One region of the Sediminibacillus sp. JSM 1682029 genome, then DNA from elsewhere that is predicted to be linked to it. Evidence: riboswitches for the same ligand, from Rfam matches in the RefSeq annotation. Region 1 holds a riboswitch; each other region holds the start of a gene.
The links. A riboswitch is a leader RNA that binds a small molecule or an ion and turns the genes downstream of it on or off. The one in region 1 is predicted to bind S-adenosylmethionine.
Positions count from the first base shown of each region.

Region 2: another riboswitch for S-adenosylmethionine. It lies ahead of ABVF09_RS13010 (methionine ABC transporter ATP-binding protein); the one in region 1 lies ahead of ABVF09_RS08730 (sodium:solute symporter family transporter).
Region 3: another riboswitch for S-adenosylmethionine. It lies ahead of ssuE (NADPH-dependent FMN reductase); the one in region 1 lies ahead of ABVF09_RS08730 (sodium:solute symporter family transporter).

Region 1 is NZ_JBEWYY010000004.1:121,743-124,883, forward strand. It holds gene ABVF09_RS08725 (LLM class flavin-dependent oxidoreductase) at 1-124, opposite strand, end outside; gene ABVF09_RS08730 (sodium:solute symporter family transporter) at 164-1,663, opposite strand; SAM riboswitch class I at 1,846-1,997, opposite strand; partial or broken gene pepF (oligoendopeptidase F) at 2,189-3,141, opposite strand, start outside.
Region 2 is NZ_JBEWYY010000007.1:93,644-96,784, forward strand. It holds gene ABVF09_RS13005 (methionine ABC transporter permease) at 1-549, opposite strand, end outside; gene ABVF09_RS13010 (methionine ABC transporter ATP-binding protein) at 539-1,564, opposite strand; SAM riboswitch class I at 1,682-1,797, opposite strand; gene ABVF09_RS13015 (TlpA family protein disulfide reductase) at 1,966-2,382, shown strand; gene ABVF09_RS13020 (hypothetical protein) at 2,379-2,705, opposite strand; gene ABVF09_RS13025 (thioredoxin family protein) at 2,839-3,141, opposite strand.
Region 3 is NZ_JBEWYY010000004.1:268,627-271,767, forward strand. It holds gene ABVF09_RS09385 (cation:proton antiporter) at 1-906, opposite strand, end outside; SAM riboswitch class I at 1,075-1,182, shown strand; gene ssuE (NADPH-dependent FMN reductase) at 1,242-1,850, shown strand; gene ABVF09_RS09395 (LLM class flavin-dependent oxidoreductase) at 1,880-3,141, shown strand, end outside.

The sequences.
Region 1 (3,141 bases):
CTACCCAATATTGCAGATCCTTATAGCCGCGATGCCGCTTGCTGTGCGGATGCTTCCAGAGACCATGCGAATTATGCATGGCACTGTTCATTTCGAAGGCATGTAAAATGATTTGTTTGGTCAATGGGAATTCCTCCTGTAACGAATTATTCTGCAGTTCTATTTAAGCACTATGTTTGCCGGCGATGCCCACCTTAGTACCGAATGCTGCCGCCAGATAGCTCGTCGCCAGCATGCTTACAAATCCGAGTGCTGAACTCACGAACAAGGCGATGTATAAATTCGGCAGCAGGTGGAACTGCGTAAAGGACAAATAAGAAAGGGAACCGGTCAAAACGGAGACTATTGCGCCTGTTCGATTTCCTTTATTCCAAAAGTAGCCTAGCAGTACTGGGCCGAATACGCCGCTGATGATGGCCGAGAAACTAAATTGAATGAGCATGGCCAAGGACTCTGGCCGATTTATTGACAAGTAAAGCGAAGCCGCTCCGACAATTATCAACGAGGACTTGGCAATGACAACTGCACGCTGGTCATAGTTGGCAGGAGAAAGGCTGGATTGTTTTTTTTGCACAAGCGGCAGGTAAATGTCATTGCCGATACTGGAGGTTATCGATAGATAAAGGCTGTCTGTGCTCGAAAGTACGGCTGAAATAACGCCGACGATCATAAACGCAACGAGGACTGGTGGAAAAGCCTCGATTAAATAAGCGGGCAATGCTTGATCTGCTTCTGTCAGGCCGGGAACGAGAATCTTTGCTGCAAAACCGCCGAACACGGGCAGGTAAGAGATGAAAAACAAATGAACGCCGCTTGAAATCACAAAAGGCCGCAATTCCTCTTCTGTTTCGATTGCCAAAATTTTATTTAGCAGCTGCGGCATCAATACAAAACTGATCATCAGAAATTGGATGGCCAAAACGGTAGTGACACTGTCGTACGGCCCGTCCGGTGAAAAAGTAGATACAAGCGAAGGGTCGATGGCCGCCAATTGATCAAACATCCGGTTGAACACCTGAAAGCCTCCGCCGATTGTCCAGAACAATGAAACAATGATCAAGACAGAGGTGACAGACATCAATACCCCTTGAAAAGCATCGGTGATAATTTGCGCAAAGGCACCGCCCATCCCTATATAAACGATCGTGATTGCCACACCGGAAACCACTCCCCATTCATAAGGGATGCCGATAATGGTTTCAAAAATCGTTGCCAGGCCAACATTCTGACCGACAATGTAATAGATATTGAACAACAGCAAGATGGACACCAGGATTTGCAATGTTTTGCTGTTATACCTTTTTCCGAGCCATTCCGGCAGCGTGGAAACCCCGCCTTTTTGTTTTTGGTATTTCCAAAATGTCTTAGCGAAAAGAAGCAAACCGAGCCATGCAGTTCCGAAGCTTCCCAAGGTGTACCACAATACCGAGATACCATATTGATAGGCAAGGCCAGGCAGGCCCAAGTACAAATTGGCACTGGCAAAGGTGGCGGCAAAGCTCGCCCCCACAAGCCATGGGCTTACTTTTCCACGGGCTGTGGCAAAGCCCGTCATCGTCTTGCTGTGTCGAGATCCCCGTTTGCCGATATAAGAAACGACAAAAAAGTATCCGACTAAAAGTGCCACAATCAAACCAATTGTCCATGTTGGCAATGTGCTCATTTAGCTGCCTCCTTGTTTTTAGGATAAATAATCGAGCAGACAAGACTGCCAATCACGGCAAACCCTATTGCAGACAATCCATACATTAGAAACATGCTGCTTCCTCCTTTTTGTTTTCATCCATCAAAAAAACCCCTTTCTAAGAGAAAGAGGTTTATCATCTAAACATGCATCAGCCCTTTCTCTTATCTCGCAGTATCGCTACTGCAGGAATTAGCACCGTGCTTTAAGCGGTGAGAACCGCGGCGCAGTTATACGCCCCATTTCACAATGGTATTACAGTCGGTTGCCGGGCTTCATCGGGCCATTTCCCTCCACCTGCTCTTGATAAGAGACAACTTCATTTATTTTGTTTTCACTTTAATTAGGAATTATAGTAACAATGGTTTTGCAAACTGTCAACAGATATTTCAGAATATTTTTTCTTCATACTCTGGACTTGTTCCACTCCCTGGGGTCAGTCCTCCACACAATTAACACTGCGTCACGCTAACACGACAGTGTAGTGGGGGACTGACCCCTTCTTCATTCGTAGCTTTTTTCGAGTTCGTCGATCAGGCTGGCAACATAGGAGACGGCCTGGCGGATGGCATCGGGCTTTTCCATGTCGACACCTGCTTGTTTAATTAGATCGAGTGGTTTCTTGGTACCTCCTGCTTTTAAAACGTCAAGCCAACGGTCGATGGCATGCTGTCCTTCCTCGAAAATGGTTTGTGAAACAGCCGTAGAAACCGTCAATCCTGCCGAATACGTGTAAGAATAAAGACCCATATAGTAATGTGGCTGGCGCATCCAGGTCAAGGTCGCTCCTTCATCAATCTCAACGCTGTCATCCCAAAACTCTGATAATACAGCGGCTTTTTGACCGGATAAAACGTCGGCTGTCAATGGCTCGCCGGATTCTGCAAGCTGATAGACCCTGCGCTGAAAAGCTCCTTCCAGCAGATGGGTGACGAAGTTATGATAATAGGTGCCAAGCAGCTGTAAAATGACCCATCTTCTCATCCGGGTATCATCAGTATTCGATAACAAATGGTTGCCAAGCAGCATTTCGTTCATCGTCGAAGGTGCTTCGATGAAATAGGTAGATGGTCTGGAATTGGTCAGGCGTTGATTTTTGCCAGCCAGATAAAAGTGACCTGCGTGTCCGAGTTCGTGGGCGAGCGTAAAGGCTCCACGCATTTGATTGGTCCAGGTTGTCAATATATAGGGATGAACGCCATATGGACTGGAGCAAAATGCACCGGTCGATTTTCCGATGTTGTCGGCATAGTCGATCCAACGTTCAGATAATGCTGTTTCCATAATGCGGCTATATTCGGGTCCCATCACCTTTAGAGCTTCCAATACGGTTTCGGCCGCCTCTTCATAACTGGTTTCCGGATTGAAATCAGGGTCGAGCGGGGCTTTTAAGTCATGGAAGGCCATTTTCTCCAAACCGAGTACTTGCTGCTTCAACTTGGCAAATCGGCGCATAT
Region 2 (3,141 bases), on a different contig from region 1:
AAAATAGGCGAAATCTCCAAGACCCCCGGCCCCGATCACTCCGGCAACAGCCGTATAGCCAATCAATGCTATTGCTGTTACAGTAATCCCGGATACTAAAGCAGGCATCGATTCCGGAAGCAAAACCTTGAAGATAATCGTGTGCGTTTTTGCACCCATCGCTTTGGCGGCCTCCACTACACCTTTGTCCACTTCCTTCAGACCGATTTCCACCAACCTTGCATAAAACGGTGCCGAACCGATGATCAAAGCTGGCAACGCCGCTTTCGGACCACGAATCGTGCCTATAAGAAAATCAGTGAATGGGAATAACAATAAAATCAAAATGATAAATGGGATGGCCCGGAAGATATTCACCAGCGCTGCAGCAAAAAAATTCAATATTTTATTTTGCCACAAACCACCTCTGGCAGTGAGAAATAATAAAAGTCCCAACAGGACCCCTAAAACAATCGTCCCTGCCACCGATATCAGTGTCATATAAAATGTTTCACCGATCGCTGTCCAAATATCCTCCATTTTCACGTTTGGAAAAAGTTCACTCAGCATTTGGATCCACCTCCACTTCTACCGAGGTGGTTTTGATAAAGGCAATCGCCCTGGCTATCTCTTCTGCAGAGCCGTCCATATGGACAAACAAAGTTCCATATGCCCCTTTTTGTGTTTGAGTGACTTTACCCTGAAGGATATTGACAGCCACATCAAATCGCTTTGACACCTGGCTTATCAGCGCCTGATTGGTTGTTTCTCCCACAAAATGAAGCCGTACAACTTGCCCGCTTTGATAATTTTCCAATAAATGGAGCGATTCTTCTTGATCCCTGTCTCCCATGACTTGTTCAACGAACCGCTTGGTAACAGGCTGTTTGGGATGCAAGAAAACATCCAGCACATCGCCTTGCTCTGCTACTCTTCCTGACTCCATCACAGCGACCCGATGACAAATCTTACGGATGACATGCATCTCATGTGTGATCAAAATGATGGTCAACCCCAATTTTTCATTGATATCGACAAGCAGCCGTAATATCGCATCCGTCGTATCCGGATCTAGCGCCGATGTGGCTTCATCACACAACAGCACTTTTGGGTTGTTGGCCAACGCCCTTGCAATGCCGACCCGTTGTTTTTGCCCTCCGCTTAATTGCGAAGGATAGGCATCTTCTCTTCCTTTAAGCCCGACTAAATCTATCAGCTCTTCGACCCTGGCTCTCCTTTTCCCCTTGGGAATTCCCGCTATTTCCAGCGGAAAAGCAATGTTGTCACGAACGGTACGGGACCAGAGCAGGTTGAAATGTTGAAAAATCATCCCTATTTCCTGTCGTGATTTACGCAGCTGCTGCTTTCCCATTGCAGATATTTCTTTTCCATCAATATAAATTTGTCCTTCAGTCGGTTCTTCCAGCCGATTAAGCAGTCTGATGAACGTACTTTTACCAGCACCACTGTATCCGATCACCCCGAAAATTTCCCCTTTGCTTACTTCCAGGTTGAGGTTATCGACAGCGAGGACATCCTGATGCTTGGCTGGATAAACTTTTTTCAAGCCTTTAATTGAAATCAACTTTCTTCCTCCTCAGCAATACTTGCCGAACTACCTAATACTTCTTTTGTGTGTATTAAAAAAGCGTCCTTCCGTTCACAAGAGAACAGAAAGACGCAGTATGACTACTTTCATGTTCTCTCATCTGCCAAAGCTTATTGCTTCGCAGGAATTGGCACCATTTTAACCAGTAAAAACTGGTTAACGGTTGCCGGGCTTCACAGGGCCAGTCCCTCCACCTCTCTTGATAAGAGATTAGAATATTTAATTAGGTCGTTCCTTAAGCGCTAAATAGGATTTTAGCATTGGCGCAGTTAGGTGTCAAGCTAATTCATTAATTGAAGTGCGATAATCGTTTTCCATTTTTGGTTATGTTAGCATATACAACAAGAAAAACTTACTGAGAAGCAAGGAGTGGTTGGATGAAAGCCCCGGTTTTCGAGCTTCCGATTCTGGGTACCCCAAAGACCTATCAACTGAAAAAGGACCTTGGCAAGGTGATCATGCTTACCTTTTGGACATCCTGGTGCCCGGACTGCGCAGCGGACTTACCCAAAAAAGAGCAGTTATATAAAACAATCAACAAAAATGATATAAAAATGTTGACCATCAATGTGACTGGGAGAGAACGTTCGGTGGATGAAGCAGAAGCATTCCATAAGAAGTTTCTGCAACAGCCGACATTGTCGGACGAAGGGACAAACGTTTACGATATGTACCGCTGTCAAGGGGTTCCCAGTACTGTCATTATTGACAAGCAGGGTGATATAGCGGCTCAGTTTGGCGACAAAGCACCTTTTTTATCTATTGTCCAAGCATTGGGCAGGCAACTCGTTTAAGGCAGGTACAGCAATGTTTCAAAAAGCAGGCAGTCCCTGTACCTCCCTGTCCAGGAGGCAAGCCCTGCAGGGAAAGCTGTCAGCTTCCGCTCCCCGTTAAAAAGTTGTTCTGCTATGTCATTGTTCACCTTCACCTTTAAAGGGGCAGCAGACGGGAATTGTGAATCGGCATGGAGTTCCACAATTCCTGAACGAAATTTAACCCAAGCCGAGAATTCACCTACATCCACTTTGATGTCCAAGTGCTTTTGTTCATATAAATACAACAAATCTTCACGATCTTCCAAACGCCGTTTCCATTCTGCCAAAAGTTGTTCTGACAAGACTACCGCCTCCCTGTTAACAGTAGTTCGCCATCCAGCATGTATTTCCTGCAAAAAAGAAAAGCAGATGGAGTCTTCCAAAAGACATAAGCAAAAAAGGAAGGAGTATTTCTCGGGAAATATTCCTTCCTTTTTAGTTTCTGTATTTCTGTATCTTCTCCTGAATATGCATTAACGAATGAAATGCGTATATTTTTTCCTGCACCCGGCCATTTTCCACTATTAACAGACAGGGAACGCTTTCTATGTGAAATGATTGCATGAAGCCCGGAAAAAGAGAGGCATTCATTTCATGGAAAAGTGATGCCTCTTCGATTTGTTCTAATACCAACAGCATTTTCTCCGCCATTTTACATGTGCCGCAGAAAGGCGTATGAATAAACACAAACCCTTTTGAAAAGTCTTTGAGTGCGTGTTCATCCGAAATTGCCAACAT
Region 3 (3,141 bases), 150 kb from region 1:
CAAACCAATCAACAAAAAGATGATCGAGTTGGCCACAAGGGTGATGACATCCCAGAACGTATTGATGGTGACCCGCGTTTTTTCCGACATACCGATTTTCCCGCCATAGTCGGCGAACATAAAACCACCCGCAACCACTGCGATGACCCCGGAGACCTCCAAATGTTCCGCGATAAAATAGCTTCCGAAAAACAAGATGGCCGACAGGGCAATTTCAAATGGATAATCATCAAAAAAGCGGATGATTTGGGAGAACACAAAACCAAGGATGACACCGACCAACACACCGCCGAGACTGAATTTCAGGAATAACAGGATGCCGCTGCCAAGCCCCTCCCAGCCTAATTCGATATAAGTAAGCAAATAGATCGACGAAATTTTGAACAAGACGACCGCAATCCCGTCGTTGAACAGTGATTCCCCTTCCATGACCGTGGATAACTTTTCCGAAACACCGAGTGACTTAAATATGGATACAACACTTATCGGATCTGTGGCACTCATCAAAGCGGCGAATGTGAAAGCGACCGCTATCGGCAATCCGATAACATAATGAGTGGATAAGCCGATCACGATAAAGGAAAGAAACGTACCGGCGAATGCCATGCCAAGTACGGCCCGCTTGTGCTGGTATAAATGGTGAAAGGGAAGTTTTAACGTCGCATCTCCGAGTAGAATCGGCAAAAACAAAGATATGATGATTGCCTGGAACACTTCTGATTGAGTGATATATGCCTCTGCTTCGTCAATAAGCGGTACATGTACGTTAATAATACCAAGAATTAAACCGACCAAAACGAGTGCAATTGTATAGGGCTGACCGATTTTTTTGGCAATTCCGATCACGGCGATCGAGATAGCAAGCAGGATAAGGATTTGGATAAAAGTCTCGTTAAATTCATGCATCACGATTCCTCCTGGATTAAGTATATCTATATGTTTCTCAAAAACTGGGCAGATAAACCTGGCTGGAGTAAGTGCAGGGCACTTTCAACAGACAGGACTATTCTGATTATTGCAAAAAGTGGTTGACATGGAAAGCCATTGGTATTATGATAGGTGTCAAATTAAAAATTCTTATCCAGAGAAGCCGAGGGAACTGGCCCATTGACGCTTCAGCAACCTCTGACCATTGTCAGAAAGGTGCTAATTCCAGCCAAGATCATTCTTGGGAGATAAGAGCGGATATCGGACGATGACAGCCCTCTTTTCTCATGTTGCGGAGAAGGGGGCTTTTTCTAATGAAAAAAATCCCTCTTTCCCCGAGTCGAAACGCAAGCCCATTTGGCAGAAAGGGAGAGATTATTTTGAGTGAAATCATTATTTTATCGGGAAGTCCTTCGGCCCAATCAGGAACCGACGTGGTTTTGAACTATTTAGGGGAGTCTTTGAGGCAAAAAGGGTTTTCCACCGTACACTTATCCGTAAAGGAGATCCCTCAGGTCGACTTGTTTGAAGGAAGGTATGACAGCCAGAGTGTAACGGAAGCGGCAGCGCTCATCCGGAAGGCGAAAGGCGCGATTGTCGGGTCTCCCGTTTATAAAGCAGCTTACTCAGGGGTTCTAAAGGCATTTCTGGACATATTGCCGCAGGATGTGTTGGAAGATACTCCGGTTTTGCCACTGATGACAGGCGGCAGTCCCTCCCATTTGCTGGCATTGGAATATAGTCTGAAGCCGCTATTGGCGACATTGAAGGCACAGAATTTGAAAGGTGTTTATTTGTTGAACGAATGCATAGACAAACAGGATATCAATCAGCCGATTCACGATCCTGATTTAAACCAGCGATTAGAAAAGCAATTGGACTATTTTGTCCAGACGGTCAACAAGCAAAAACAGCCAATTTGAACCAATAAAACAATAGGAGGAGAAAATCGATGACGGATAAGCGGATATATTTGAATGCCTTTGATATGAATTGTGCGGGACACCAATCGCCAGGATTATGGACGCATCCGGACGACCAATCACACCGTTATAAGGACAGTGAATATTGGATAGAGCTGGCAAAGCTATTGGAAAAAGGGAATTTCGATGCTGTGTTTTTGGCTGATGTGCTAGGCACCTATGATGTTTACGAAAATTCTCGGGATGCGGCAGTAAGGCAGGGAGCCCAGTCGCCTGTGAACGATCCGTTGCTGGTCGTACCGCTCATGTCGGCCGTCACCAAGCATCTCGGTTTTGGCGTGACCGCTTCTGTCAGCCATGAACATCCCTATACCTTCGCCCGAAGAATGTCGACACTCGATCATTTGACAAATGGAAGGGTGGGCTGGAATATCGTTACGTCTTATTTGAAAAGCGCAGCAGTCAACATGGGTTTGGAAGATCAGGTAAGTCATGATGAGCGGTATGATATTGCAGAAGAGTATGTGGATGTTTGCTATAAGCTTTGGGAAGGCAGTTGGGAAGATGATGCAGTCCGTCTCGATAAAGAGAATGGCATCTATACCGATCCGGAAAAGGTCCATGACATCCAGCATGAAGGAAAGTATTTCAAAGTGCCTGGCGCCCATTTGAGTGAACCTTCGCCACAGCGTACACCGGTTATTTATCAGGCGGGAGCTTCCAAGAAAGGCAGGGCCTTTGCAGCCAGGAATGCAGAGTGTGTCTTTATCGGAGCTCCAACCAAAGAGGCTGCCAGGAAGTCAGTCAAAAAGTTGCGAAAAGAGACTGAACTGGCTGGGCGGAATCCAGAGGATGTGAAAATTTTGACCATGTTCACTCCCATTGTAGGGCGCACAGAACAGGAGGCGAAGGAAAAGTACAACGATTATAAAAAACATATCAGCCATGAAGGGGCACTTGCCTTGTTCGGTGGATGGACCGGTATCGACCTTTCGCAGTATGGCCCTGATGAAAGTTTGCGGTATGTTGAAAACAATGCCATCCAATCAGCAGTCGAAAACTTTACAAGGATTGATCCGAACAAACAATGGACAGTAGAAGAAATCAAAGAATTTATCGGGATCGGAGGTCTTGGCGCCTATGCAGTCGGCTCGCCCGAACAAATAGCCGATACGATGGAAGAATGGGTCAGAGAGGCTGGTATCGATGGCTTCAATATTGCATATGCGATTACGCCGGGAACTTTCCGGGATTTCGTCGATTTGGTTGTTCCGATTTTACAAGATCGAGG